4 regions of the Micromonospora parathelypteridis genome follow, and region 3 is predicted to be linked to each of the others. Evidence: riboswitches for the same ligand, from Rfam matches in the RefSeq annotation. Region 3 holds a riboswitch; each other region holds the start of a gene.
The links. Region 3 has a riboswitch for cobalamin ahead of HNR20_RS03225 (acyl-CoA thioesterase). Riboswitches for the same ligand answer to the same signal wherever they lie in the genome.
Positions count from the first base shown of each region.

Region 1: linked by a shared signal. The riboswitch ahead of HNR20_RS28195 (CbtB domain-containing protein) and the one ahead of HNR20_RS03225 (acyl-CoA thioesterase) in region 3 are both predicted to bind cobalamin.
Region 2: linked by a shared signal. The riboswitch ahead of cobN (cobaltochelatase subunit CobN) and the one ahead of HNR20_RS03225 (acyl-CoA thioesterase) in region 3 are both predicted to bind cobalamin.
Region 4: linked by a shared signal. The riboswitch ahead of HNR20_RS28230 (ribonucleoside-diphosphate reductase subunit alpha) and the one ahead of HNR20_RS03225 (acyl-CoA thioesterase) in region 3 are both predicted to bind cobalamin.

Region 1 is NZ_JACHDP010000001.1:6,283,110-6,290,408, reverse strand. Features, by position in the region: gene HNR20_RS28205 (ABC transporter permease) at 1-466, opposite strand, end outside; gene HNR20_RS28200 (amidohydrolase family protein) at 728-1,606, opposite strand; cobalamin riboswitch at 1,845-1,989, shown strand; gene HNR20_RS28195 (CbtB domain-containing protein) at 2,025-2,228, shown strand; gene HNR20_RS28190 (CbtA family protein) at 2,219-2,992, shown strand; gene HNR20_RS28185 (histidine phosphatase family protein) at 2,989-3,585, shown strand; gene HNR20_RS28180 (MFS transporter) at 3,598-5,163, opposite strand; gene HNR20_RS28175 (TetR/AcrR family transcriptional regulator) at 5,298-5,939, shown strand; gene HNR20_RS28170 (GH92 family glycosyl hydrolase) at 6,079-7,299, opposite strand, start outside.
Region 2 is NZ_JACHDP010000001.1:14,234-21,532, reverse strand. Features, by position in the region: gene HNR20_RS00085 (hypothetical protein) at 1-241, shown strand, start outside; gene HNR20_RS00080 (MFS transporter) at 246-1,493, opposite strand; gene HNR20_RS00075 (ArsR/SmtB family transcription factor) at 1,588-2,547, shown strand; gene HNR20_RS00070 (MBL fold metallo-hydrolase) at 2,621-3,328, opposite strand; cobalamin riboswitch at 3,652-3,829, shown strand; gene cobN (cobaltochelatase subunit CobN) at 4,119-7,299, shown strand, end outside.
Region 3 is NZ_JACHDP010000001.1:836,062-843,360, forward strand. Features, by position in the region: gene HNR20_RS03200 (acyl-CoA carboxylase subunit beta) at 1-1,479, shown strand, start outside; gene HNR20_RS03205 (acyl-CoA carboxylase epsilon subunit) at 1,476-1,688, shown strand; gene HNR20_RS03210 (acetyl/propionyl/methylcrotonyl-CoA carboxylase subunit alpha) at 1,718-3,478, shown strand; gene HNR20_RS03215 (GNAT family N-acetyltransferase) at 3,654-4,184, shown strand; gene HNR20_RS03220 (ABC transporter substrate-binding protein) at 4,257-5,156, opposite strand; gene HNR20_RS03225 (acyl-CoA thioesterase) at 5,248-5,694, opposite strand; cobalamin riboswitch at 5,887-6,103, opposite strand; gene HNR20_RS03230 (copper resistance CopC family protein) at 6,262-7,299, shown strand, end outside.
Region 4 is NZ_JACHDP010000001.1:6,292,570-6,299,868, forward strand. Features, by position in the region: gene HNR20_RS28215 (ATP-binding cassette domain-containing protein) at 1-295, shown strand, start outside; gene HNR20_RS28220 (FadR/GntR family transcriptional regulator) at 303-1,025, opposite strand; gene HNR20_RS28225 (enolase C-terminal domain-like protein) at 1,034-2,428, opposite strand; cobalamin riboswitch at 2,973-3,189, shown strand; gene HNR20_RS28230 (ribonucleoside-diphosphate reductase subunit alpha) at 3,385-5,703, shown strand; gene HNR20_RS28235 (ribonucleotide-diphosphate reductase subunit beta) at 5,748-6,743, shown strand; gene HNR20_RS28240 (GntR family transcriptional regulator) at 7,047-7,274, opposite strand.

The DNA of each region.
Region 1 (7,299 bases), 5.4 Mb from region 3:
TGACGATGAAGACGAGACCGCGGCCCACGGACATCGTTCCGAGCGTCGCGATGAACGGCGGGATCCGGGCCACGGTCACCAGCAGCCCGTTCAGCAGCCCGGCCAGCGCGCCGACACCGATCGCGACGACCGTCGCCGCCCAGAGCGAGAAGCCGAGGTCGCGGACGACCATCGCGCCCACGACGCCGGCGAGCGCGGCGACCGACCCCACGGACAGGTCGATGCCCTTCGTGATGATGACCATCGTCTGCGCCGTGGCGATGATGGCGATCACCGCGGTCTGCGCCCCGATGTTGAAGAGGTTGTCCGCGGTCAGGAAATAGGGACTGGCGACGGTCAACGCGATGAACAGGACGACGAGCGCGGTCGCGGCGGTCAGCTCGGAGACGGCGTGGGAGACCCGTTCCCGGACCCAGTCGCTGAGTTCGCCGCGCTGCGAGCCGGCGGTTGCCTCGACCGTACTCATCGTCGGACCTCGCATGCCCGCACCGCCCGTAGAGATAGGTCGGATGTTTCCCTCGATCAGGCGTTACCTTGCCACGCATCGACATATGTTGCCAAGGTCTTGCGGGCATGTTTTGTCATCGATACGCAGGCCACTGCGGGCATACGTCTGATCAAACTGGCACAACCTGCGACCGATCGATCAGCAGGCGCAGGCGGCGAGGGTTTTCGGCCCGTCAGGCCGCGGGGTTTTCGGCCCGTCAGGCCGCGAGACGCCGCGGGGTCACGACGTCTCCAGCCGGTACGCCCGCCGGGCGGTCCGTCGCCAGATCGCCGCACGCTCGTCGTCGGCGAGCGGGTCCAGCAGGTCGGTGAGGGCCTCGACCCAGCGGGTGTACGAGGTGGCGAGCAGACACACCGGCCAGTCCGAGCCGAACATCAGCCGGTTCGGGCCGAACACGTCGAGCGCATGCTCGATGGCGGGCCGCAGGTCCGCCGTCGTCCAGGACGGGCCGTCCACTTCGGTCACCAGGCCGGAGAGCTTCGCCGTCGTGTTGGGCTCGGCGGCGAGCGCACGCAGGTCACGGGGCCAGTCGCCGAGGCCGTCGTGCCCGAGCGACGGCTTGCCGAGGTGGTCCAGGACGAACCGCATCTGGGGCAGATCGCGGACGAGTCGGGTGGCCGCCGGCAGTTGGTGGTCACGCACCAGCAGGTCGAAGGCGAGGCCGGCGGCGCCGACCGCGGCGATGCCCCGCCGGACGTCCGGACGGTCGAGGTACGCCGGGTCAGATTCGGATTGGACGACATGTCTGATCCCGACCAGCCAGTCTCCGCCGCGTGCGGCCCGGAGCCGGTCGAGGCGATCGCCGACGCTGTCGGCGGTGAGGTCGACCCAGCCGACGACTCCGGCGATGAGGGGATCGTCGGCCGCGATGCCCAGCAGCTCGGGCGTCTCCGTCCGGGCGGCGACGGACTGAACGACGACGGTCTGGGTGACACCGACGGCCCGGGCCACCGGGGCCAGATCGACCGGGGTGAAGTCGTCGTCGATCGCGGCCATGGTGTGCGGATCGATCCAGGGCTGCGGGTGCCGCGCCCGGACCCAGAGGTGATGGTGCGCGTCCACGATGCCCGATCCCGGTGGGGCCTCATTGGTCGTCATCGGACACGTCCCGGCGCGCTCACGTACACCCACACCCCGCCCAGTCATTGGTCAGATGTCCGGGTCGGCCCGGCACTTCGGCCCAATCCGGCAGTTCGACCAGGTTAGCGGTAACAGAACGCCCGTGGGTCCCAGGAAATGCGACTCGGCGTGGTCAAGCATCATATCTTTGGCATCCAGAGATGTCGATTATTGTTTCCTCACCCGTCCGGCTGGTGGGGCCGGGTTGACCGCCTGCGGCGGCACCGATACCGTCGACCCACTATCTGCGGCGACGCGAGGGAAGCCGGTGTGAATCCGGCGCGGTCGCGCCACTGTAAGCGGTTCCTCAGCCTCACGGGGATCCGCGAGCCAGGACGCTCGGTCGTCCGCAGCCTTGCGATGGGGACGCGTCATCCCCGGGGAGGTTCGTGCTCGTATGTCTACTTCCACGTCCAGCCAGCCGTTGGTGCACTCCGCTGGCAGCACGCGTCTCCTGTGGACGGTCCTGGCGACCGTTGCTGTGCTCAGCCTGTTGACCTACCTCGTCGCCTTCGATCAGGGGGCAGTCTCGCGCAGCGGCATGTACCTGCACGAGCTGATGCACGACGGTCGGCACCTGCTGGGTGTCCCGTGCCACTGAAAGCCACCACCGCTCCCCCGTTTCTCACCGTCCTCGTCCGTGGGCTGCTCGCCGGCCTGATCGCCGGCCTGCTCGCCGGGGCGTTCGCCTACGTCGCCGGTGAGCCGCACGTCGAGGCGGCCATCGCCATCGAGGAGGCGGCGGCGACGCACGTCGAGCCCGCTGCCGGTGGGCACAATCACGAGGATGCCCTGGTCAGCCGGACTGGTCAGCGCGGCGGCCTGTTCCTGGCCACCGGCCTGTTCGGCGCCGCGATGGGTGGCCTGCTGGCCACGGCGTACGTGCTGCTGTCCCGTCGGCGGCGGACCCACGACGACGGCCGGGTGGGCCTGCTGCTGGCCGGCGCGGCCCTGCTCGGCGCGGTGATCGTGCCGTTCCTGAAGTATCCGGCGAACCCGCCGGCCGTCGGCGACCCGGCCACCATCAACCAACGCACCGTCACCTACCTGCTGATGGTGGTGCTCGGCCTGGTGGCGGTGTGGGCGGGCTCGCTGGGCTACCGGGCGGTCGGCAGCGAGGCGCCCACGTGGCAACGTGCTGCTGCGGCCGCCGGCGGATTCCTGCTGGTCACCGTGGTGTCCTACGTGGTGATGCCCTCCTTCCAGGAGGTCCCGGACGACTTCCCGGCGACTCTGCTGTGGGACTTCCGGCTGGCCTCGCTCGGCACCCAGGTGGTGCTCTGGACCGGGATCGGCCTGCTGTTCGCGGCGCTGATGCACCACGACCGGCGTCGCCGGGCCGCCGCCGCGCTTCCGAGCACGTGACCCCCACCAGCCTCCGGCTGGTCGCCCACGGTCACACCACCGCGCTGCGCCGGGTCCGGTTCGGCGGCACCAACGACGGCTTGGACGAGGGCGGCCTGCGTGCCGCCCTCGCCCAGGCCCGCACCGAATCGGGCCGGCGAGGGCACCTGCGCGTCGACGATGCCTGCCTGTCCAGTCCGGCGGCAGCCGCCCGACAGACCGCCGAGGCCTTCGGTCTGCGGCCCACCATCGAAGCCGCGTTGGCCGACTGTGACTACGGCGACTGGACCGGACGGTCGTTCGAGGAGATCGCCGCCGAGCAACCGCAGGCGTTGCACGAGTGGTTGTCCGCACCGGACTCCGCCCCCCACGGCGGCGAATCCGTGGCGACGTTACGAGACCGGGTCGGTCGCTGGCTGGACGGGCAACGCGCACCTGGCCGGCGGATCATCGCCGTCGCCCACCCGCTGGTGATCCGGGTCGCGGTGGTCCACGCCCTCGACCTGCCGATCGCGACGTACCGGCAGTTGGACGTGGAGCCGCTGGCGATCATCCGGCTCACCAGCCAGGGTGGGCGATGGCAGTTACGGCTGACCCCACCGCGAGCAGGGTGAGGACACGGCCACTCAGTGGTGCCGGTGCGGCAGGTGCAGCTCGACGGGCTCGGGCGGGAGGTCGTCGACACCGGCGGCGACGGCCTGCTGGTGGCGGCGGCGTGCCGAGGGCAGGGCCAGCGAGGCGAAGACAGCCAGGACGGCGACGCCGGCGCAGACCCAGAAGCCGGCGGTGAAGGCCTCGTCGGTGGGCAGGCCCTGCGGCGTGCTGTGCGAGGTGATGACGGCCGCGACGACCGCCGCGCCGATGCTGCTGCCGATGGTCCGCGCGATGGTGTTGACACCGCTCGCCTCACCGGTCTGCCCGGCCGGCACGCTCTCGATGATGGCGTTGGACATCGCCGCGAACGCCAGTCCGATTCCGGCGCCGGTGAGCACTCCGGAGAGCAGAACCTGCCAGGCCGCGCCGTGGGCGAGGGCGGGCAGCACGAACGCGACGACGACGGCGACCGCGCCGAGGAACATCGGAACCTTGGGGCCGAAGCGACGGTCCAGCAGACCCGCGAGGGGTCCGAAGACCACCATCATCAGGACGGTGGGCAGCAGGAACAGGCCCGCCTGGGACACCGTCTTGCCGAACCCGTAGCCGGTGGCCGCCGGAAGTTGGAGCAGGGTCGGCACGAGCACGAACGTCCCGAACATCGCGAAGCCGAGGATCAGGGCGACGAGGTCCGTGGCCCAGACACCGCGAATGCGCATCAGACGCATGTCGATGAGCGGCTCGCGTACCCGCAGTTCGACCAGGACGAACACGATCAGCGCGACCACACCGAGCACGAACAGGCCGATGGTCTTCGTCTCACCCCAACCCCAGGCTTGTCCCTTGCTCACCGCCAGCAGCAGTGCGACCAGCGCCACCGACAGGATGCCGGCGCCGAGCATGTCGAGCCGTCCGGGCGTGCGGACCCGTGACTCGGGCATCCCGAAGATGGCCCCGAGCAACGCGACGACGACGAGGACCAGCGGCAGCCAGAACAGCCAGTGCCACGACAGGTTCTCCACGATCGGGCCCGCGGCCACGATTCCGACGCCGGCGCCGACACCGAAGATCGCCGACAGCAGGCCGACGGTGACGCCGACCTTTTCCCGGGGAAGTTCGTCGCGGACGATGCCGATCGACAGGGGCAGGATCGCTCCGGCGGCTCCCTGCAGCGCCCGCGCGACGATCAGCACGGTCAGGTTGGGAGCCAGGGCGGCGAGCAGGGTGCCGGCGGCGAGCGCGGCGAGGACGCCGATGAGGACCCTGCGCTTGCCGACCATGTCACCGAGACGGCCGAGAATGGGAGTCAGGACCGAGGCTGCCAACAGGTAGGCGGTGAGCACCCAGCTGATGTCCCCGGTCGAGACTCTCAGGTCCCCTCCGATGGTCGACAGGGCGGGCGCCACCAGCGACTGCAGCACCGCGAACGCCAGGCCGCCCAGCGACAGGTACAGCACCAGGAGGGTGCTGTTGGCCCGCGGGACGGTGCCGGCCGTGGAGTCGACGTGGGTCGGCTCCTGGATGGTGTGGGTCATGAGATCCCCGAAACTAGATGTAAACGTTTGCTGACTTACCAGTATCCGCAGCACCGGGGTCATGTCAACAGTCGTTTACGTCACGTCGGGGCGCAGCGGCTTGCACTTCAGCCACAAGTCAACATATGTTTACTTTAGGAGGGGCGGCCGAACGCCACGGGAGAATCACCCGCCGCCCGAGCCAGAGAGGACGCGTCGTGACAGCAGAACCGCCCGTCCCCGCGAGCAGTGACACTGCCCCACCATCGGGCGAACCGGCCCGCCGTCGGCGCCGCGACGCGAGCGAAACCCGGCAGCTCCTGCTCGACGCCGCCCGCCGGCGCTTCGCCCAGGATGGCTATGCGGCCACCACGGTCCGGGACATCGCCGACGACGCGGGCGTCAACGTCGCGCTCATCAGCCGCTACTTCGCCTCCAAGGAGGGCCTGTTCGAGGAGTGCCTGCGGGCCGCAGGCGACGAGCTGCGCCGAACGACCGGCCAGACGCCCGCCGACCGCGTCCCCGAGGCCATCGCCCGGCACATCGCCGACCTCGGCGCGGCGGGATTGTCCAGCCAGCTCGCGCTGCTGTTGCGGTCGTCCGGGGACGCGCGGGCCGACGAGATCCGGCGCGCCGTCCTGGCCCGTTCCAGCGAACAGTTGGCGGCGGCCCGCGGGTGGCGCCGCGAGGAGCCGGGCAGTGACCAGATCCTGCTCCGCGCCCAGATGGCGCTCGCCGCCGGCATCGGAGTCGCGGTGCTGCGCTCGTCGATCCGGCTGGAGCCGCTGAGCTCCGCCACCGAACAGGACCTGGTCGGCCCCCTGCGGGACCTGGTGGACGCACTGCTGCCACCGCGCTGACCGGGCCCCGGAAGCCCGGGCCAACCAAGCCAGCACGATCGGGTACGGCTGCCACCGACGGCAACAGCCGATCTCGCCCGTGTTGGGCGGGCCGTGAACACGGCCCGCCCAACACTGCTGCACCAGCGCCGGCTCAGTGCTAGCCGGTGACGGTGAACGGTCGGGCCACCGTCGTCGCGGAGGTGGCACCGGTCAGCGTGACGCTGGTCGCGCCCGCCTTCGCCGCACCCGGGACGCTGATCGTCGCGCCCGAGACGACGCCGTCACCATTCGCGCGCACGGTGCTGACCGCGAGGCCGTTGCCGAAGGTGATCGTGACCGCCTCGTTCGGTGCGAACCCGGAACCGTCGATCGTGATCGACGTGGCGCGCGGCCCGGAGAGGGTCGTCAACGCCACCCGCGGCTGGTACGTCCGCGCGACCTGCTGCTCGGTCACCTGGACGGTTGCCGTGGCCGGCGTACGGGAGGACGTTCCCGTCGCGGTGACCGCGTACCGGCCGGGCTGCGCGTCACCCGACGTCGCGACCGAGGCGCGAACCGTTCCCGCCTTGGACGCCGTGACCTTCGTGGTCCGTGCCGGGTTGGTGCCGACGGTGACGGTCACCTGCTCGCCGGCCGCGAACCCGCTGCCGTCGACGGTGATCGCCGCACCGGTGGTGACGGTGCTGGCGGCCGACAGCGCGATCGCCGGCTGGGACCTGCCACCCGCCACGGTCACGGTGAAGGACCCGGTGCTGCTCGACAGCGTGTCCCACGCGGTGACGCGCACCGTGTAGGTGCCCTCCCGCGCGTAGGTGTGCTGCCCGCTCATCGCACCGGACGCACCGATCGTCACGTCGTCCGGTGCCGTGCCGTCACCCCACTGGACGCGGGCGTGGTAGCCCGTCGAACCGGGAACGCCGCCAGTCACCGAGCCGAGGTTCGCCGCGAGATCCTGACCGGCGCTCGCCGTCTGGTCCTTCGGGGCGACGGTGGTGAGTGCCGGGGCCGGCGTGCCGTCGTTGGCGACGGCGAACACGTGGATCCGGCCCGCCGAGCGGGGGTCGCCGGTCTGCGTCGGCAGGGTCACCGACACCAGCGTCTTGCCCGCCGGGATCTGGTACGGCGCGGTGGCGAACAGGAACGGCTGGGCGCCGTCCCGGCTCGTGCCGTACAGCCGGTACGCCGTCTTCGCGACGACGATGTTGCCGTACGACGGGGTGCCGTTGGGGTTGCCGCCCAGCGTCCAGTCACTCAGCTGGATCGGGATGCTGGCCGTGGTGCCGTCGCTGAACGTCGCCGTGCCGGTGGTGCTCTGGTTGCCCTGCGTTCCGGCGCCGACGAAGGAGATGCTCCTGGCGTCGTCCGGAAGGTCGAGCAC
Region 2 (7,299 bases), 820 kb from region 3:
GTTCATCGCCTCCCGGCAGGGGGTGGAGTTCTACCTGGAGCCGGAGACCACCGCGACGGACACCACCGTGGTGGCGATCGCCCACGACGGCGAGTGGATCCGTCGCCGTACCGGCACGCCACGCGCGGCGGGGGCCATCGCCCGCAAGCACGCGGTGCCGCTGTACGAGGCGGCGCGCACCGGTTACCCGGAGCGGATGCGGGTGTGGAACCGAGCCCACCCGGAACGGCACGCTCGCTGAGTTTTCACAGCGCAGCTTCCTGAGAGGCGGTCGCGCGGGCTTCCATCTGCCGGAATTCGGGCGATGTGACCGTTCGTAACGTCGCGGCGAGCACGAGGGCGCAGAGAGCAGCTCCGCCCCAGAAGACCGCTCTTACGCTGACCAGTTCCGCGGTGAGGCCAGCGAGCAGAGCCCCGAGCGGCATTGATCCCCAGCTGGTCAGACGGCTGACCCCGCTGTAGCGCCCCATCATCTCGTCGGGCACGACGAGTGCGCGCAGCGAGCTGTAGGTGACGTTCCACGCGCCGGAGCCGGCGCCGCCCAGGAAGGTCGTTACCGCGATCAGCCTTGGAGACGAGGAGAACGCTGGCGTTGCCAGCAGCACGGCGAAGCCCGCCATTGACGCGGCGAGGACGACCCGCCGTCCCAGCCGACGGGTGAGAGCGGGCGCGGCGGCGGCTCCCAGGACGCCGCCCATTCCGAGGGCGCCGATCAGCAGGCCGTACTCCGAGCGGCTCAGGTCCATCGGTCCGGGTGCGACCGCATAGACGACGATGACCGCCATCCAGGCCGCCCAGCATCCGCTCGCCGCGCCGGCCACCAACAGCAGGGTCCGCAGAATTCTTGCCTGCCATACGTATCGGATGCCCTCCCGGATGTCGGCACGGAGGCCGGGAGCGTTCGTCGCCGATCTGCGGTGACCGTCGCTGCGGTAGTGACCGGTCATGACTGCCAGAGCGAGCAGTGCGCCTGCGTAGCCGACGCCGCCGGCGCCGAGCGCGACGGCCAGTCCGGCGGCGGCCAGCAGGCCACCCAGAGGCGGCCCGATGAACTCGTTGGCCGCGGTCTCGGTCGCCGTCAACTTCGCGAACGCGGATTCCATGCGATTGCGGGGTATGACCATCGGCACGATCGACATCCGGGTGGTGTCGGCGAACACCTCGGCGGTGCCGAGGAGCAGTGCCCCCGCGTACAGGCCGGCCAGCGGCAGCATGTCCGCGAGGATGCCAACCACGAGTACGGCGAGGACCAGGGCGCGCGCGGCGGCCATCCTGATGATCAGGCACCGGCGGTCGACTCGGTCGGCGAGCGCGCCGGCTGGCAGTGCGAACAGCAACCAGGGCAGGGTGTTGGCCAGGGTGGTGCCGGCAACCAGCGCAGGGGAATCCGTCATCGAGACGGCAACCAGAGGCAGGGTCAGCTTGACGACGCCGTCGGCCAGGTTGGTGACCGCGGTACCGGCCCACAGTGCCGTGAAGTTCCGCGCGCTCACGGTCGTCGGATCGTATGGTCGGCTGTCGCTGTGCATGGTCAGGAGCTTGCAGCGGTCCGCGTTGCCGCCCTAGAGTTTCGACTGGAGGCGAAACGTGGCAGTGTTCCTGGTGGACGCCGAAGTGCTGGCGCAGGCGCGTTTCGGCACGTCACAGCTCACCGAGACGTTGGGGGCGCTGAATATCCTCCGCCGGGCTCAGCCGCTTCCGTGGCACCGGATCTGGCGGGACCAGCATGTCGAGGCCTTCCAGGGCTATCTCGACGGCGACCCGGTGACCGCGGCTATTCTGGCGCACGCGATCTCGTCCTCCTGGATGGCCGATTTCCTGACGGTGCCGCCCGCCCGCCCGGACATGACGCTGGACGACGAGCTCGTGGAGCTGGAGTCGCTTCCGGACGACCGCATCCGTGAGGACCTGGCCCACGTACGTTCCCCGCTGGCCCAGGAACTACTCGGCTCGGGGTTGGCGACCCGGACGGCCGCCCTGTTGCGCTGGGTCTGGCGCCACACGATCGAGGCGGACTGGCCGCGCCGGCAGTCGGTGCTGCGTGCCGATGTGGTGTCCCGGATCTCCCGCCTGGGCAGGGACGGATGGTCCGGGGTCGTCAACGACATGCGACCGGGCATGCGGTGGCTCGGCGACGGACGGCTGCAGGTCGAGGAGCGGCCCTACCCGCCGTCCGACGTGCGGGGCGGGACGCTGACGTTCTTCGCGGCGCACTGCCGGGGAGGCTGGATCTCCTGGAGGTTGCCCGACCGCTTCGGGATCGTCTATCCGGTGACGGGGATCTTCAACGAGGCGGCATCCACCACACCGGATCCTCTGCGTCGCCTGCTCGGGAACGCGCGGAGCAGCATTCTGGTGCAGGCAGCCGAGCCGGTCAGCACCACGGCGGTGGTCGCCGCAACCGGACTGCCGCTCGGCACGGTCGGTGGCCACCTGCGCGTGTTGACGGATGCCGGCCTGCTCCGCAAGCGCCGATCTGGCCGGGAAGTCCTCTACTGGTGGACGGACACAGCCCGGGCGCTCGTGGCCGGAGCCTTGTCGACGTGACGGGGCCCGGCGGGTCGGCACAGGGTCGCCGCAGTCCGCGCGCCGGGCGGCACGTCCGCTGAGGCTCGTCTGCTCAGGCAGCCACAACGGCTGAGCGGGCCTGCTCAAGCGTCATCGGCTCGGCGTGGCTGGACACGTACCAGTGGTAGGTGTCGTCGAGCAGGCGCCGGACCAGGCCCAGGTCGAGGCCGTCCTCGGGTCTGCGCAGATGCGCCGGCGGTGGGTAGAAGCAGTCGCCGAGCAGCATCACGCCCGAGTCGGGCACCAGCACGACGGTCGAGTCCGGCGCGTGGCCGCCGCCGACGTGACGCAGCCGAACCCCCACCGGCAGCTCGTCCACGTCGGTGAAGGTCCGGGTCGGCGGCAGGACGGCGAAGTCGTTCCAGGAGTCCACCGCGCGTGCCCGGGCCCGGAAGCTCGGGCCGAGGCGGGGATTGGCGCGTACCTGCTCGCGCAGATAGTGGTGACTCCACGGTCGGGCGGCCTCCGCGCGAAGCAGCGCGGTGGCCGTTTCGTGCCCGACGATCTCCACCCCGGGCCATGCGCAGGCGCCCCAGACGTGGTCCCAGTGGTGGTGGGTGTAGACGAGCCAGCGCGGCTGCGGCAGGCCGGCGGCGGTCAACGCGGCCTGGATCTCGCGGGCGTGCGCGGGGCTCTGTCCGGCGTCGATCATCACACTGCCGCGTTCGTCGGCGACGACGGCGACACCGGCCTGGACCGCCTCCGGGTCGGGATCGCCCGGACAGAGCCAGACCCGGCCGGCGAGGTGGCGGAATCGCATGGCGACGATGCTGATCGACCCCCGAGATTGATCGCGGACGTTGCTCCGGTGAGCGCCAATCGTAGGTGATCACGCCGAATGGCACCGCCCAGAGGCGATCGGCGCAGGCCAGGGCGCATGCGCCCAACCTTTGCGCCGCTTCGACTGACGCGACGAGAGGCGGCGTCACTGTCGTGCGGGGTGAAGCGGAGCAAAGGGTGCGTCGCATTGACCCGGGGCATTCCGACGCGCGGCTTCGAGCGCCTTGCGATCGGCGAGAATCAATGGAGTGCACCCGTCTGGCGGTGCCGGGGTCGGCGTTGACCGGCGGCGCGACGGTGTGGCAGCATTCGCGGCCTGACGGCAGTGAAGGAAGTCGGTGCGAATCCGACGCGGTCCCGCCACTGTCACCGGGGAGCGATCCCCCCTCGTGAGTCACGGCCGTGTGTCTGCGGTTGGAAGGCCGGGGGAAGAGCGTCGATCCGGAAGCCAGGATACTTCGGCCGTCGGGACGTACCCCAGGGCGTGGACACCCGAGGAGGACCCGATGACGCAGGACGTCTCATTCATCGACGGATACCGTCGTGGCTCGTGCGGCTGCCGTGCCGCCGCCACGATCGGCAGCATTGTCGGCCCACCGGCTCCCGGGCGCGACCTCTCCGCTCACTGCTGAGTTCCGTACCGCACCGCCCGTCGTCCCCGGCCCCGCGCCGCTGACCTGGCCGGACCGCGGTACCTGCCGAACCCTGCGCCCATCCCTCATGCCGGGTCGCTCCCGTGAGCGCCCCGGCGTCACTGTCCGGAGCCCGCCGTGCGCATCCTGTTGCTCTCCACCGCCGACACCGACCTGCTGGCCGCCCGCGCCAGCGGCACCGACTACCGGCTGGCCAACCCCGCGCGGGTCGCCGCCGACGAGGTGCCCGCCCTGCTCGACGGGGTCGATCTCGTCGTCGTACGCCTGCTCGGGGGTCGGCAGGCGTGGCCGGACGGCCTCGCCGCGGTGCTCGCCACCGGCGTCCCGACGGTCGTGCTCGGCGGCGAGGCGCTACCCGACGCGGAGCTGATGGCCATCTCCACCGTGCCGTCCGGTGTCGTCACCCAGGCGCTGGCGTACCTGGTCGAGGGCGGGCCGGACAACCTGGGGCAGCTGGCCCGGTTCCTGTCCGACACGGTGTTGCTCACCGGCGAGGGGTTCACCCCGCCCGCGCCGACCCCCGCCTACGGCGTGCACGGGGAGCACCCCGCCGACCCGGACCGGCCCACCGTGGGCATCGTCTTCTACCGCGCACACGCGCTGGCCGGGAACACCGGGTTCGTCGACGTGCTCGCCGAGGCGGTACGCGCGGCCGGCGGCAATCCGCTGCCGATCTTCTGCGGTTCGCTGCGCGGGCTGACCGCGGGCGCCGGCCCGCTCGGGCTCTTCGCCCGCTGCGACGCGCTGCTGGTCACCGTGCTCGCGGCCGGTGGCGCGGTCGCCGCGGACGCCTCCGGTGGAGGCGACGAGGACGCCTGGGACGTCGGCGCGCTGGCCGCCCTGGACGTGCCGATCATCCAGGCGCTCTGCCTGACCAGCACCCGAGAGCAGTGGGCCAACAGCGATGCCGGGCTGTCCCCGTTGGACGCCGCGATGCAGGTGGCCATCCCCGAGTTCGACGGCCGGATCGTCACCGTGCCGTTCTCGTTCAAGCAGATCGACGCCGACGGGCTCAGCGTCTACGCCGCCGACGCCGAGCGGGCCGCCCGCGTCGCCGGCATCGCGGTGCGCCACGCCCGCCTGCGGTACGTGCCGAACGCCCACAAGCGGGTCGCCGTGGTGCTCAGCTCGTACCCCACCAAACACTCCCGCGTCGGCAACGCCGTCGGGCTGGACACCCCGGTCTCGGCGGTCCGGCTGCTCGCCGCGCTCGCCGCGGCCGGTTACCACCTGGGCGACGCGCCGGTGCCCGACGACGGCGACGCGCTGATCCACGCGCTGATCGCCGCCGGCGGTCACGACGTGGAGTGGCTCACCCCGGAGCAGTTGGCCGCCGCCGAGGCCCGGATACCGGGGCAGACGTACCAGCGGTGGTTCGACCAGGTGCCGGCCGAGTTGCGCGAGCGGATGCGGGAGCACTGGGGCGAGCCGCCTGGCGAGCTCTACACCGACGGCGGCGACATCGTGCTCGCCGGGCTGCGCTTCGGCAACGTGGTGCTGCTGATCCAGCCGCCACGCGGCTTCGGGGAGAACCCGATCGCCATCTACCACGACCCGGACCTGCCGCCCAGCCACCACTACCTGGCCGCGTACCGCTGGTTGTCCGCGCCGGCCGCCGACGGCGGCTTCGGTGCGGACGCCGTGGTCCACCTGGGCAAGCACGGCACCCTGGAGTGGCTGCCCGGCAAGGGCCTCGGCCTGGCCGCCGACTGCGCACCCGACGCGGTCCTCAGTGACCTGCCGCTGGTCTACCCGTTCATCGTCAACGACCCGGGCGAGGGCACCCAGGCCAAGCGGCGGGCGCACGCCGTGGTGATCGACCACCTGGTGCCGCCGATGGCTCGCGCCGAGACCTACGGCGACCTGGCCAAGCTGGAGCAACTACTCGACGAGTACGCGACCGTGCAGGCGCTCGACCCGGCCAAGGTGCCCACCGTGCGGGCGCAGATCTGGGACCTGGTGCGTGCCGCCGAGCTGCACCACGACCTGCACGCCGAGGCGATGCCCGACGCGGACGACTTCGACGACTTCGTGCTGCACCTCGACGGGTACCTCTGCGAGGTCAAGGACGTGCAGATCCGCGACGGGCTGCACATCCTCGCCGACGCGCCCACCGGTGAGCCGCGGGTCAACCTGGTCCTCGCGGTGCTGCGCGCGCCACAGATCTGGGGCGGCGCCCGTGCCCTGCCCGGCCTGCGGCAGGCCCTCGCCGTCGCGTACTCCCTCGACGAGCAGGAGCTGCTCGCGTCGCCGGGCCGACGGCTGGCGCTGCCCAGCACGTTGACCGACGTGGTGGACGGCCCGGCCGGCACCGCCGCCGACGCCGTCGACCTGATCGAGGCCCTCGCCCGACGGTTGGTCATCGGCATGGAGACGCTCGGCTGGGACGCCGACGCCGTCGAGACGGTGGTCGAGGAGGTGACCGGCCAGCGGGTCCCGGACGTCGCCGCGGTGCTGCACTTCGCCGCCACCGAGTTGGTGCCCCGCCTGGACCGGACCACCGACGAGTTGACCCACACCCTCGGCGCGCTCGACGGCCGGTTCGTGCCACCCGGCCCGTCCGGCTCACCCACCCGTGGCCTGGTCAACGTGCTGCCCACCGGCCGTAACTTCTACTCCGTCGACCCGAAGGCCATCCCCAGCCGCAACGCCTGGGACGTCGGAGTGGCCCTCGCCGACTCCCTGCTGGCCCGACACCTCGCCGACACCGGGGCGTACCCCCGGTCGGTGGGGTTGACCGTGTGGGGCACCAGCGCCATGCGGACCCAGGGCGACGACATCGCCGAGGTGCTCGCGCTGCTGGGCTGCCGGCCCGTCTGGGACGACCGGTCCCGGCGGGTCACCGGCACCGAGGTGGTGTCGACCGCCGAGCTGGGCCGGCCCCGCGTCGACGTCACCGTGCGCATCTCCGGGTTCTTCCGCGACGCGTTCCCGCACGTCGTGGCGCTGCTCGACGACGCCGTCCGACGGGTCGCCGCCCTGGACGAACCGGACGAGGAGAACTACCTGCGGGCGCATGTCGCCGCCGACCTCGCCGAGCACGGCGACGAGCGGCGGGCCACCGCGCGGATCTTCGGGTCCAAGCCCGGGGCGTACGGCGCGGGCCTGCTGCCCCTCATCGACGCCCGGACCTGGCGCAGCGACGCCGACCTGGCCGAGGTGTACGCGGTGTGGGGCGGCTACGCCTACGGCCGGGGCCTGGACGGGCGGGAGGCGCGCGCCGACATGGAACGTTCCTTCGCCCGGATCGCCGTGGCGGTGAAGAACCAGGACACCCGCGAGCACGACATCGTGGACT
Region 3 (7,299 bases):
CGCCGCCAGCACGAGAAGGGCAAGATGACCGCGCGGGAGCGGATCGACGCGCTCTTCGACGCGGGATCCTTCGTCGAGCTGGACGCCTTCGCCCGGCACCGCAGCCGCGACTTCGGGATGGATCGACACCGGCCACTGGGCGACGGTGTGGTCACCGGCTACGGCACCATCGACGGCCGGCGGGTCTGCGTCTTCGCCCAGGACTTCACGGTCTTCGGAGGGAGCCTCGGGGAGGTGTACGGCGAGAAGATCGTCAAGATCATGGACCTGGCGCTCAAGACCGGCTGCCCGATCATCGGGATCAACGACTCCGGTGGTGCGCGCATTCAGGAGGGTGTCGTCTCCCTGGCCTTCTACGCCGAGCTGGTCAAGCGCCACGTCGCCGCGTCCGGGGTCATCCCGCAGATCTCCCTCATGGTGGGTCCGTGCGCCGGTGGCGCGGTGTACGCGCCGGCGGTCACCGACCTCGTTGTCATGGTCGAGAACATCTCGCACATGTTCGTGACCGGGCCCGAGGTGCTGCACACCGTCACCGGCCAGCGGGTGGACCGTGAGGAGCTCGGCGGCGCCATGCGCCACAACACCGTCTCGGGTTCCTCGCACTACCTGGCCCGGGACGAGAAGGACGCATTCGAGTACATCCGCGTGGTGCTCAGTCACCTGCCCTCGAACAACATGCAGGAGCCGCCGGCCTACGACGCCCCGGTGGTCGCCGAGATCACCGCCGAGGACCGGGAGCTCGATGGGCTCATCCCGGATCGGCCCAACCAGCCGTACGACATGCAGCGGGTGGTGCGGGCCGTGTTGGACGACGGTGAACTGCTCGAGACCCAGCAACTGTTCGCCCGCAACATCATCTGTGGCTTCGGCCGGGTCGCCGGGCGCAGCGTCGGCGTCGTGGCCAACCAGCCGATGGTCTCAGCGGCGGCTCTGGACATCGACGCCTGCGAGAAGGCTGCCCGGTTCATCCGCATGTGCGACGCGTTCCACGTACCGGTGCTGACCTTCGTCGACGTACCCGGATTCCTGCCCGCCGTCGAGCAGGAGACCGACGGCATCATCCGACGCGGCGCGAAACTGATCTATGCGTACGCCGAGGCCACCGTTCCCATGGTCACGGTGGTCACTCGCAAGGCTTACGGGGGTGGCTACGGCGTCATGGGCTCCAAGCACCTCGGCATCGACATCAACCTGGCCTGGCCCACGGCGGAGATCGCGGTCATGGGTGGTGAGAGCGCCGTGACGGTCCTGCACCGGCGCGCTGTCGCGGAAGCCGCCGACCCGGCCGCCGAGCGCCTTCGGCTGCGCGCGGAATACGAGCGCGCCCTGTGCAACCCGTACGTGGCCGCCGAGCGCGGCTACATCGACGAGGTGATCATGCCGCACGAGACCCGGCTCGCCGTGACCCGGGCGCTGGAGGCGCTGCGCGACAAGCGCACGACCCGGATCGCGCGCAAGCACGGGAACATCCCGCTGTGAGCACCGCGATGCCGCGCCTCGTGGTGCACGGCGACCCGAGCGACGAGGAGTTGGCCACGATCGTGGTGGCCGCGTTGTTGCGGTCCCGCTCCGCCGCGGCGGCTGGTGCGGCCTGGGCGGCCCCCGCGCGGCGGATGACCGGCCGGCCGGTCGAGCTCGGGCAGGGTGCCTGGCGGACCGCCGGCTGGATGCCGCCGCCGACCCGATGACCGGCACCGGAGAAGACTGGAGAGCTGTCGTGCACAAGGTTCTCATCGCCAATCGTGGCGAGATCGCGGTCCGCATAGCGCGGGCCTGCTCCGACGAAGGGCTCGCCAGCGTCGCGGTCTACGCCGAGCCCGATCGCGACGCCCTGCACGTACGGGTCTGCGACGAGGCGTACGCGCTCGGCGGCGAGACCCCCGCGACCAGCTACCTGGACACGACCAAGGTGCTGAGGGCGGCCGTCGACTCCGGGGCCGACGCCGTGCATCCCGGCTACGGGTTCCTCTCCGAGAACGCCGAGTTCGCCCAGGCGGTGCTGGACGCCGGCCTCACCTGGATCGGCCCGCCGCCGGCGGCGATCCGGGCCTTGGGCGACAAGGTCACCGCCCGGCACATCGCCGAGCGGGTGGGCGCTCCCTTGGTGGCCGGCACGCCGGGTCCGGTGGCCGGCGCCGACGAGGTCGTCGCGTTCGCCAGCGAGCACGGGCTGCCGGTGGCGATCAAGGCCGCGTTCGGTGGTGGTGGCCGGGGTCTGAAGGTCGCCCGGGCCGTGGCGGACATCCCCGAGCTCTACCAATCCGCGGTCCGGGAGGCGGTCGCGGCGTTCGGCCGGGGCGAGTGTTTCGTCGAGCGGTATCTCGACGGGCCCCGGCACGTCGAGACGCAGTGTCTGGCCGACCGGCACGGCTCCGTGGTGGTGGTGTCCACCCGGGACTGCACTCTGCAGCGACGCCACCAGAAGCTTGTCGAGGAGGCGCCGGCGCCGTTTCTCTCGCCAGCGCAGCAGGAGACCCTGTACGACGCTTCCAAGGCGATCCTCCGGGAGGCAGGTTACGTCGGCGCCGGGACCTGCGAGTTTCTCATCGCCCGCGACGGAACCATCTCGTTCCTGGAGGTCAACACCCGGCTACAGGTCGAGCATCCGGTCACCGAGGAGGTCACCGGCATCGACCTGGTGCGGGAGATGTTCCGGATCGCCCGCGGCGAGCCGTTGGGTTACGAAGATCCGCCGGTACGCGGGCACTCGATCGAGTTCCGGATCAACGGGGAGGATCCCGGCCGCGGTTTCCTGCCGGCACCGGGGACCCTCACCCGCTTCGTTCCGCCGAGCGGTCCCGGCGTCCGGCTCGACCCCGGCGTCGAGGCCGGTTCGGTGATCGGGCCGGCCTGGGATTCCATGCTGGCCAAGCTGGTCATCACCGGGCGGGATCGGCAGCAGGCGTTGCAACGAGCCCGACGGGCGCTGGCCGAGTTCCGGATCGAGGGCCTGGCGACGACCCTGCCGTTCCACCGCGCGGTGGTCGCCGACCCCGCGTTCGCACCCGACTCCCCCGATGACGAGTTCGACGTGCACACCCGGTGGATCGAGACCGCATTCGCCAACCGGCTGACCCCGTACCCGGGTCCCGGGCAGGGCGTGCCCGGCCCCGAGGACCGGGAGACCGTGGTGGTGGAGGTCCGTGGCAGACGCGTCGAGGTCACCGTGCCCGCCGGTCTCGGCAGGGCGTCCGCAGCGGGCCGTGGGCTCAACCGTCCCCCGCAGCGCCTTGCCGCCGCCGGCGGTGCGCCCACCGGGGGCGGAGAGGCGCTGACCTCCCCGATGCACGGCACGATCACGAAGGTTGCGGTTGCCGACGGGCAGCGGGTGCAGGCCGGCGACCTGATCGTCGTGCTGGAGGCGATGAAGATGGAGCAGCCGCTGCAGGCGCACCGGGCGGGCACCGTCAAGGGCATGACCGCTGAGATCGGTACGAACGTGCAGAGCGGTGCGCTCATCTGCGAGATCAGGGACTGAGGTCACGCTGCCGACGCCGCGGCGCCAACCACTCCTGCCCCGCCCGGTCGCAGCACCGACCGGGCGCCGAACGGCGATGCCCTGCATGAGCTGCTGGTCGGCGTGGCGCTGGATTCCCCAGGACCATGATCATTATCTCGGTCGTGATCGGCCAGCCGCGGTTTACGATCCCGCCATGGACGACATCACCCGCGGCATACGTATCAGACGCGGTGGCCCGGCCGATGCACCCGCCGTACTGGACATGCTCGATTCCGCGGTGATCTGGATGAACGATCGCGGCAACACCGAGCAGTGGGGCACGATCCCGTTCTCGGAGAAGCCCGGAGGGCCCGAGTTGGTCGACCGGTACCTGACCGAGAACCTCCCGTACATCGCGGAGGTGGACGGAACACCGGCCGCGACCCTGGTGTTGGACTCCGGGCCCAACCCGCGGGCGCCGATCGCGCCCGCGAAAGAACCCGAGCGGTACGTCCGCCTACTCGTCTCCCACCGACGATTCGCCGGTCGGAAACTCGGGTCGGCCCTGCTGGCACACGCCGTGGACGAAACCCGGCGAGCCGGCGTGCGGTTGCTCCGGGTCGACTGCTGGGCGGGCGGCGGTGGCGAATTGGTGGCGTTCTACGAGCGCCACGGGTTCACTTCCACCGAAAGCTTCCTGTCTGGAACCTGGCCAGGGCAGGTGCTCGCCCAACGGGTCGCTTGAGCCGCGCTTCGCCGCCGACGCGCTTCGGCGGGGTCCGGCTACCCGCGGAACCCAGGTTCACCAGCGGCTGCGTCAACCGGCGTCGACGGGAACCCGCCGAGCGCGGGCGTCTGGACGGCCAGCAAGGATCGCGGCGAGGATCTCCGCGCCGTCGACGACCCTCGGGCCGGGTCGGTTGAAGTAGGCGGGCCCGTCGACCACCCACACCTGCCCCTGACGAACCGCGGGCAGGTCCGCCCAGCCGGGTTGCGTGGCCGCCACGGACAGCTCGTCGAAGGTTCGCTCGGGCGTGAATCCGCACGGCCCGAACACCACCACGTCGGGAGCCAGGTCCGCGACCACGGACCACCGGTGCGGGATGCTGTGCGCGCCCGGCCCGAGCAGCAGAGACCGCCCGCCCGCATAGGTGATCTGCTCCGGCACCCAGTGTCCGCCGGGCATCAGCGGGTCGAGCCACTCGACGAACAGCACCGTCGGCGCATCGGTCACCGACCCCGGCAAGGCGGCGAGGCGACGCTCGCCGTCAGCCCGGATCTCCGCTGCCCTGCCCTCGGTGCCGGTCAGCGCGGCCACGACGTCGACCGTGTCCAGGATCCCGCCGATGGTCCTCGCCTCCAGGGACACCACCCTGGTATCGAGGTCGATCATCCGCACGGCGTCGTTGACCCGTTCGTAGGAGACCGCACACACGTCGCACAGATCCTGGGTCAGGATCAGATCCGGCTTCAAGTCCTCCAGCAGGGCGACGTCGAGCTGGTACAACGACGATCCTCGGTGCGCGTCGCCAGCGATCGCCGCCGAGATCTCCCTGCTCGTCAGGGCTTCAGGCAGGGAAGTCGCAGTTACCGCCGGAATATCGGCGAGGTCCCCCGGCGGCCAGTCACACTCGTGCGTCCGGCCGACCAGGTGCCCGGTCACGCCAAGCATGGCCACGATGTCCGTGGCCGCCGGCAGCAGTGAAACGATTCGCACACCCGCCTGCCTACCAGGCATGACCGAGCCACGTCCACTCGCCGACACCGCGAGAGCCGGCCAACGTCGCGACGGACAGTCCGAGCATGTCTCAGACCTCCTCGGCGCCGTCGAGCAACGCCCGTCGCAGCGCCAAACGGTGCTCCCGGCGGATCTCCGCCTCCCGGTAGCGACGCCGGTCCCCGTCCGTCTCCGGCAGCAGCGGCGGCACCGCCCGCGGCTGCCCGTCGTCGTCGATGGCGACCATGACCAGGTGGGCGGTGGCCACGTCGGTGGGCGGCACCGCCCGATCCCACCGGTCCGCGGTGACCTTCACGGCCACCTCCATCGAGCTGCGTCCCGCCCAGGTGATGCGCGCGTCGACGTGGACGACGTCACCGACCCGAACCGCCCGGAGGAACGCGGTCTCGTCGATGGCGGCGGTGACGGCCGGCCCGTCGGAATGCCGGGCGGCGACCACCCCGGCAACGGAGTCGATGAGGTTGAGGATCCGGCCACCGTGCACCGTACCCATCAGGTTCGTGTGGTGCTGATCCATGATCTGCGACAGGGTCAGGTGCGACGCCGACGGCGCTCGACCGTCGATCGTGATGATGTCGTGCACAGCGGTAGTCCGTCCCTCGGGAAACCACACCACCGGAACGCGGACACGCTGACGAGGACACACCCACGCAGATGCGCGGCAGGTCACCCGCTCAGCCCACCCGCGAGGCCGACGGCAGCGCACACGGTTGTGTACGCGGCACCGGCAGGTCTTCGGACTCGCGGGCCTGACCGGCTCCACGCCGATCTCCTACTGGCCGTCGCTTCCCAGGCCACTGGCCCAGTGCTGATGACGGCGGTCGTTCCCACTCACCGCTGCGGGGCAGTCCCGGATTCACACCGGGTTCCCTCTTACGACGCCCGATCGGCAGCCGACCGGGCGAACCAGCGCCGCCGGGAAGCATAGCTGGTCAGCGAGGCCGCCCAGCCAGCTGGCGTGCCTCGCGGCTGGACAGGCCACGCCAGGACACGAAGATCGATCCCCAACCTCGCCAACTTTTGCCATCTCGGTAAAAACGAAACCGCCTCTTGAAAAAAGTCTCGGCGTGGTGAGGATATTCAGATGCGTCGTCTCCCCCAGACTCCCGGGCGAGTGGTCTCGGCCCTCCTCGCGCTCGTCCTCGCCTCGGCGGTCGCTCTGCTCGCGTCCGCTCAGCCCGCGGCAGCTCACGGGACCCTCGCGATGTCCACGCCAGGGGACGGTGCCACGTTGCGTGAGCCGCTGGCGGCGGTGCAGCTGTACTTCACGGAGAAGGTCGCCGCCAACGCGTACTTCACGATCACCGCCCCGGGCGGCGCCCGCGTCGACAACGGCTGGACGTACGGCGAGCCGAAGCCGCTGGACAAGCCGGTGCGGGAGTACTTCCTGGTGGAGGGGAAGTTCGAACCGCGTGAGTACAAGACCGGGTTCCCGGCGGTGGTGACCGTCGCCCATCTGCCGGCGGCCGGACAGTACTCGGTGAGCTACCTGTCGGTCGCCTCGGACGGAGACGCGGTCCGGGGCACGATGACCTTCCGCTACACGGGCCGGGCGACGGCCGCACCCCAGGGGTGGAGCCCGCCGACCCACCAGCCGGACCCGTCCCTCGTCGCCGCCATCGAGCAGCATTCGACGTCAGGACAGGCGTCGGCCGCACCGGCCGGATCGGCGGCCCCAGCAGCCGGGTCGGCGGCACCGGCGACGGCTGCCGCTTCGGCAGCGTCGAACGACGAGAGCGGTTCCGGCCCCCTGGCCTGGACCGGCTGGGTGGTCGCGGTCGTCGCGGCGGTGGCGGGATTCATTGGTTGGCGCCGCCCCGCGCCCGCCGGCAGATCCTCCGGCCGGGGCCGCGCATCGAAGGCGCCCTCGGGCCGACGCGACTCCGAACCCCGAGCCGGGAGCAAGACCACCGGCGGCAAGACCGGTACGACCGGCGGCAGTCGTCGAGGCGGCGCGGCCGGTTCCGGCGGCAGGCAGCGCGGCGTCGCCGTGCCCGCGGGGCGTAGGAGCGGGGCACTCGTCACCGCCAGGACCGCCGCGACCGGGTCAACGCCGGCAGGTCAACAGGCGGGGTCGACGCAGGCACCAGCCACCCCGGAGGACGAGTCGCGGTCCACCCCC
Region 4 (7,299 bases), 5.5 Mb from region 3:
GGCCCGCGCCATCATCTGGGCCACCAGCGTGGTCATCCTGGACGAGCCCACCGCAGCGCTCGGCGTGGTTCAGACGCAGCGCGTGCTCGACGTCGTCCGCCGTGCCCGCGACGCTGGCATGTCGGTGGTGCTGGTGAGCCACAACATGCCTCAGGTGCTCGAGATCGCCGACCGGGTCGAGGTGCTGCGTCTCGGCCGGCGGGCCGCCCGGCTCCGCGCGGACGAGGTCACCACCGACGACCTGGTCGCGGCGATGACCGGAAGCATCAGCGGCGCGGAACGGGACGAGCGCTGACGGCGGCTTAGAACCGTGCGGGCTCGGCGTTCGTGTCACCGTCGTCGGGTAGCCCGTGCAACGACTCCTCCACCCCGATCAGGTGGTTGGCCATCCGGACGCGGGCCCGCTCCGGGTCGCGCGCCCGCAGGGCCCGCAGAATCGCGACATGTTCGTCATGGGTACGCCGGTCCGCGCCCTCCTCGTGCAGGCTCCGCCAGAGCCGCCCGCGTAGGGTGCGTCCGGCGAAGGCCTCGATCAGGCCGACGAGCACCGGATTCTCGGCGTGCACGGCGATGATCCGGTGGAAGGCGATGTCGATCTCCATGATCCGCTCGTGGTCCTGCGGCGACTGACCGGCGATCCGGGCCGCCTCGTCGAGCAGGTCCCCCGCCTGAGCGAGCGCCTCGTCGGTGATCCTGGTCGCCGCTAACCGGGCGGCCTCGCACTCCAGCAGCCGCCGGACGGTGTGGATGTGCCGTGGGTCGCCCTGGCCCTGGAAGTCCACCACGAAGCCCATCGGGGCCAGCAGTTGCGGCGCGTCGAGGTTGGTGACGTAGGTGCCGTCACCCTGGCGAATGTTGACGATGCCGAGGATCGACAGGGCCGACATCCCCTCGCGCAGCGAGCCCCGCGAGACGCCGAGCGACTCGGCGAGGTCCTTCTCGATGGGCAGCCGGTCCCCGGGCTTGAACCGTCCTTCGAGGATCATCCGCTTGATGCCGTTCACCACCTCGTCGGTGCGCGACATGACACCTCCTAGCGGCCGGCGGGGGCGGCTGTCCCACCCGCGATCACGTACGGCTCCGGAGATGACACGGTAGTCGGGTGCGTCGCAGCCCAGTAGGGGCCGTCGGGGAAGCGGTAGAGCGCGACCGACTCGGGACGCATCCGGGTGGAGTAGCCGGGCTGGCTGGGCAGGACGTAACCGCTGCCCGAGCCGGCGTCGCGGACGATGCACGGGTCGGTGAAGTGCTCGTGCAGGTGGTCGACGAACTCGGTGACACGGTCGGTGAGATCCCCCGAGATCGAGACGTAGTCGAGCACCGAGACGTGTTGGACCATCTCGCACAGCCCGACACCGCCGGCGTGTGGGCACACGGGGACGTCGAACTTCGCGGCGAGGAGCAGCACGGCGACGATCTCGTTGATGCTGGCCAGCCTGCCGGTGTCCAACTGGCAGAAGTCGATGGCGCCGGCCTGGAACAGCTGCTTGAACATCACCCGGTTGTGGCAGTGTTCGCCGGTGGCGACTCCGATGGGAGCGACGGCGCGGCGGACGGCCGCATGGCCCAGGATGTCGTCGGGGCTGGTCGGCTCCTCGATCCACAGTGGCTCGAACTGGGCGAGGGCCTTGACCCACTCGATGGCCTGTCCGACGTCCCACACCTGGTTGGCGTCGATCATCAGGTTGCGGTGCGGGCCGAGGATCTCCCGGGCGATCCCACACCGGCGGATGTCGTCGTCGAGGTTGGCGCCCACCTTGAGCTTGACGTAGCCGTAGCCGGTGTCCACCGCCTCCTGACACAGCCGGCGCAGCTTGTCGTCGCCGTAGCCGAGCCAGCCGGCCGAGGTGGTGTAGGCGGGGTAGCCGGTGCGGTCGAGCTCGGCGAGGCGATCGGCCTTCGTGCTCTCTTTGGCGCGCAGGATGGCCAGTGCCTCGTCCCGGGTCAGCGCGTCGGACAGGTAGCGCAGGTCCGCGATGTCGACGAGCTGCTCGGGGGACATGTCGACGAGCAGCCGCCACAGCGGCTTGTCGGCGACCCGGGCGACCAGGTCCCACGACGCGTTCAGCACGGCGGCCAGCGACAGGTGGACGACGCCCTTCTCCGGCCCGAGCCAACGCAGTTGGGAGTCGGAGGTGAGGAAGCGGTAGACCGCGCCCATGTCCGCTGCCATCGTCGCGACGTCCAGGCCCACGAGGCGCTGCGCCTGATGGACCGCCGCCGCGGCGACGATGTCGTTGCCCCGACCGATGGTGAAGGTCAGACCGTGGCCCGCGAGTGGCGCGCCCACGCTGTCGACGCCGTCGGTGTGCAGAACGACGTAGGCCGCCGAGTAGTCGCCGTCCTTGTTCATGGCGTCGGAGCCGTCAGCGGTCAGGGAGGTGGGGAAGCGGACGTCCTCGACGGTGACGGCAGTGATCTGCGGCATGCGCTCCTCGCCCGACGTGGCCAAAGATCAGATGATCACTGGGAGTATACGGAGAGCGGCTTCGACGCGTCAACGATGTCGATCACCTCTGGACCCCAGACATCCAATGTTTCGGGCGTGATCCGAAATTGGGAACCTTGCCGTCCTTCGATGACCGTATCGGTTGCCCGCAGGTTAAGGGGGCCTTGCTCGTGCTGGTAGGTGCCGTTCCGGTGGTAAATCTTCCAGTGGTTCGAGGGTTGACTCGCCCCGCCGGCGTCCCCGGCAACGGGGTCCAATTGGGACACTGGAAGATAAGATGTTCACTCGGGACTGATGCACTCGCGGCGAAGTGTGAGCAGGATTCCTTACATCCATTGACTCGATACATCGCATCTTTCTGCCGTCCCATTCCTGCTGCAGAGCCCCGTCGGCGGGGGCGTTCGCTGCCTCGCGCCGGCCGGGCCGGGCGTGACCGTCGGGGCTGGTGACGGTCGTCACCAGCCCGGCCGCCGACACGCCCGGGACCGACATGTGGGGTGTGACAACGGCAGCGTCCCTATATATGGTGTCGAGCGCAGCTGGTTCGGCCGCTCATCCGGAGCGGTCGAGGCAACAGGGAACCCGGTGAAAATCCGGGACTGTCCCGCAGCGGTGAGTGGGAACGACCGCCGTCATCAGCACTGGACCACCAATCGGTCTGGGAAGCGACGGCCAGTAGGAGACCGGCGAACCCGGTCGTGCCCGCGAGTCCGAAGACCTGCCAGCGCGCCGCGCACCCGCACCCGGGTGGGCGGCGGTCCGAGGCCGCGTGGGACGGCTGACGCCACCCGACCCACGTCCGCATGGCGTGGCGTCCGCCGGTGTCTGTCTCCACGCGTCCGAGGGCCATCAGGTCTCGAACTCGCGAGGAGTGAGTGGTGACAGTCACCGAGGTAGTCCCGGCCAGCGGCGACGCGGCCCTGCGACGGACGCCGATGCAGGTCCGCAAGCGCAACGGCACCACCGAGTCGGTGGAGTTGAACAAGATCGTCCGGGCGATCGAGCGGTGGTCCGACGACCTGACCGACGTCGACCCGATGCGCGTCGCCACCCGCACGATCAGCGGCCTGTACGACGGCGCGACGACGGCCGAGTTGGACCGGCTGTCCATCCAGACCGCGGCCGAGATGATCGGTGAGGAACCGCAGTACTCGCGTCTCGCCGCCCGGCTCCTGTCCGGCTACGTCGACAAGGAGGTGCGTCGGCAGGGCGTCACCTCGTTCAGCGCGGCGATCCGGATCGGCCACGCCGAGGGGCTCATCGGTGACGACACCGCGGCGTTCGTCGCCGCGCACGCCGCGATGCTCGACGACGCCATCGATCCGGACGGTGACCGGCGGTTCGAGTACTTCGGCCTGCGCACGGTGTACGACAGGTACCTGCTGCGCCACCCCACCAGCCGGCTGGTGCTGGAGACCCCGCAGTACTGGCTGTTGCGGGTGGCCTGTGGGCTGTCCCAGACGCCGGACGAGGCGATCGGCTTCTACCGGCTGATGGCCAGCCTGGCTTATCTGCCCAGCTCACCGACGTTGTTCAACTCCGGGACCCGACACACCCAGATGTCCTCCTGCTACCTGGTTGACTCGCCGCTCGACGAGTTGGACTCGATCTACCAGCGGTACGCCCAGGTCGCCAACCTGTCCAAGTTCGCCGGCGGCATCGGCATCGCGTACTCCCGGGTCCGGTCCCGGGGCGCGTTGATCCGCGGCACCAACGGGCAGTCCAACGGGATCGTGCCGTGGCTGCGCACGCTCGACGCCAGCGTCGCCGCGGTCAACCAGGGCGGGCGGCGCAAGGGCGCGGCGTGCGTCTACCTGGAGCCGTGGCACCCGGACATCGAGGAGTTCCTGCAACTGCGGGACAACACCGGCGAGGACGCCCGGCGCACCCACAACCTGAACCTGGCCAACTGGGTGCCGGACGAGTTCATGCGCCGGGTCGAGGCCGACGAGATGTGGTCGCTGTTCGACCCGCACGAGGTGCCCGAGCTACCCGACCTGTGGGGGGAGCGGTTCGACGCCGTCTACCGGGAGGCCGAGGCGCAGGGTCGCTACGTGCGGCAGGTCCCGGCACGGGAGCTGTACGGGAAGATGATGCGGACCCTCGCCCAGACCGGCAACGGGTGGATGACCTTCAAGGACGCCGCCAACCGGCTGTGCAACCAGACCGCCGAACCGGGCAACGTGGTGCACCTGTCCAACCTCTGCACCGAAATCGTCGAGGTGTCCAGCGACGCCGAGACCGCCGTCTGCAACCTCGGTTCGGTCAACCTCGCCGCCCACCTCACCGACGACGGCATCGACTGGGAGCGACTACGCGCCACGGTCCGTACCGCGGTGACCTTCCTCGACCGGGTCATCGACATCAACTACTACCCGACCCCGCAGGCGGCGGCGAGCAACCCCCGCTGGCGGCCGGTCGGGCTCGGCCTGATGGGCCTGCAGGACGTGTTCTTCGCACTGCGGCTGCCGTTCGACTCCCCGGTCGCGCGGGAGTTGTCCACGCGGATCAGCGAGGAGCTGTACCTGACCGCGCTGGAGACCTCCGCCGACCTGGCCCGCCGTTTCGGCGCGCATCCGGCGTACGGGGAGACCCGGGCCGCGCGGGGCCAGCTGCAGCCGGACCTGTGGGGTGTCGAGGGTACGCAGACCGCGCGCTGGGCCGCGTTGCGGCAGCGGGTCGAGGCGTACGGGCTGCGCAACTCGCTGCTGGTGGCGGTCGCGCCGACCGCGACCATCGCCTCGATCGCCGGGTGCTACGAGTGCATCGAGCCGCAGGTGTCCAACCTGTTCAAGCGCGAGACCCTGTCGGGGGAGTTCCTCCAGGTCAACACCGCTCTGGTACGCGAGCTGAAGGCCCGCGGTCTGTGGACCGACCGGATCCGCTCGGCGATCAAGCGCGCCGAGGGGTCGGTGCAGGACATCGCTGAGTTGCCGGCCGGCGTCCGGGAGCTGTTCCGCACCGCATGGGAGCTGCCGCAGCGGGCGCTGATCGACCTGGCCGCCGCCCGCGCCCCGTTCATCGACCAGTCTCAGTCGCTGAACCTGTTCCTGGCCGCGCCCACCATCGGCAAGCTCTCCTCGATGTACCTGTACGCCTGGAAGGCCGGGCTGAAGTCCACCTACTACCTGCGCTCGCGCCCGGCCACGCGGATTCAGCAGGCCACTGTCAGCGCTGTCGCACCCGTCGTCGTCGACGCGGAGGCGCTGGCCTGCTCGCTGGAGAACCCCGAGTCGTGCGAGGCCTGCCAGTGACCACCGCCGACACCGCCGACACCGCCGACACGAGGACCACGCACATGCTGCTCGACCCCGGGATGGACCTCACCCTCCGCCCCATGCGCTACCCGCACTTCTTCGACCGCTTCCGCGACGCCATCCGCAACACCTGGACGGTCGAGGAGGTCGACCTGCACGCCGACCTCGCCGACCTCGACAAGCTGTCGCCGGCCGAGCGGCACCTGGTCAGCCGGCTGGTGGCGTTCTTCGCCACCGGCGACACGATCGTCGCGAACAATCTGGTGCTCAACCTCTACCAGCACGTCAACAGCCCCGAGGGTCGCCTCTACCTGTCCCGGCAGCTGTTCGAGGAGGCCGTGCACGTCCAGTTCTATCTCAACCTGCTCGACACGTACGTGCCCGACGAGAGCGAGCGGTTCGCCGCCTTCGCCGCGATCGAGAACATCCCCTCGATCCGGCGCAAGGCCGAATTCTGCTTCCGCTGGATCGACTCGTTGAACGACCTGCGGGAGCTGCGGTCCCGGGAGGACCGGCGCACGTTCCTGCTCAACCTGATCTGCTTCGCCGCCTGCATCGAGGGACTGTTCTTCTACGGCGCGTTCGCGTACGTCTACTTCCTGCGCTCCCGTGGCCTGCTGCACGGGTTGGCCTCCGGCACCAACTGGGTGTTCCGGGACGAGTCCATGCACATGGCGTTCGCGTTCGACGTCGTCGACACCGTCCGCGGCGAGGAGCCGGACCTGTTCGACGACGATCTCGCCGACCAGGTTCGGCAGATGCTCACCGAGGCTGTCGAGTGTGAGGTGCAGTTCGCCGAGGACCTGTTGGGCCACGGCGTGCCCGGCCTGACGTTGACCGACATGCGGGAGTACCTCCAGCATGTCGCCGACCGCCGCCTCGCCCAGCTCGGCATCGCGCCGCACTACGGGTCGAGCAATCCGTTCGCCTTCATGGAGTTGCAGGACGTGCAGGAGCTGTCCAACTTCTTCGAGCGGCGGGTGTCGGCGTACCAGGTGGGGGTGACCGGCACCGTCGCCTTCGACGACGACTTCTAGGCGGCGACCTCGGTCCACGCGTTGCCCATGAGGAACGCCCCGTCCGCGCCGATCTTGCAGTTTCGGTCGCCGATATGCGCGTAATGCTCCTTATGTCGCGACAGGAAGTGCAAGATCGCGGGGAAGGGGCGTCCGGTCTCTCTGATCATGGAGTTGTGGTGCCTGACTTGGTGTTGCGCAGGCACTTGTCACCCACCACAACTCCATGATCGACGAGGCGGTGCGGGGTTGACGAACAGCCACTCCGTCTAAACGCGATGGTGCTCAGCTACTTCTTATCAATCGATCAAGGAAGCGGCGCGCTCAGCTCTGGGCTTCTGCGACGTAGACACCTTTGCCTGGATGGCCCTCGACCAACTCGCGGTCTTTGAGGATCGTCATGACCCGGTTGATGGTGGAGATATGCACGCCGTACTGCTCGGCCAACTCACGGGTGGACGGCAGTTTCTCGCCTGGAGCAAGCTCACCAGATTTGATTTTTCCCGCAATCTCGTTGGCGATCCGCCGGTAGTCCACTCGCTCGGTCGGCATCGGTCGATCTCCGTAGGGTTCCCTG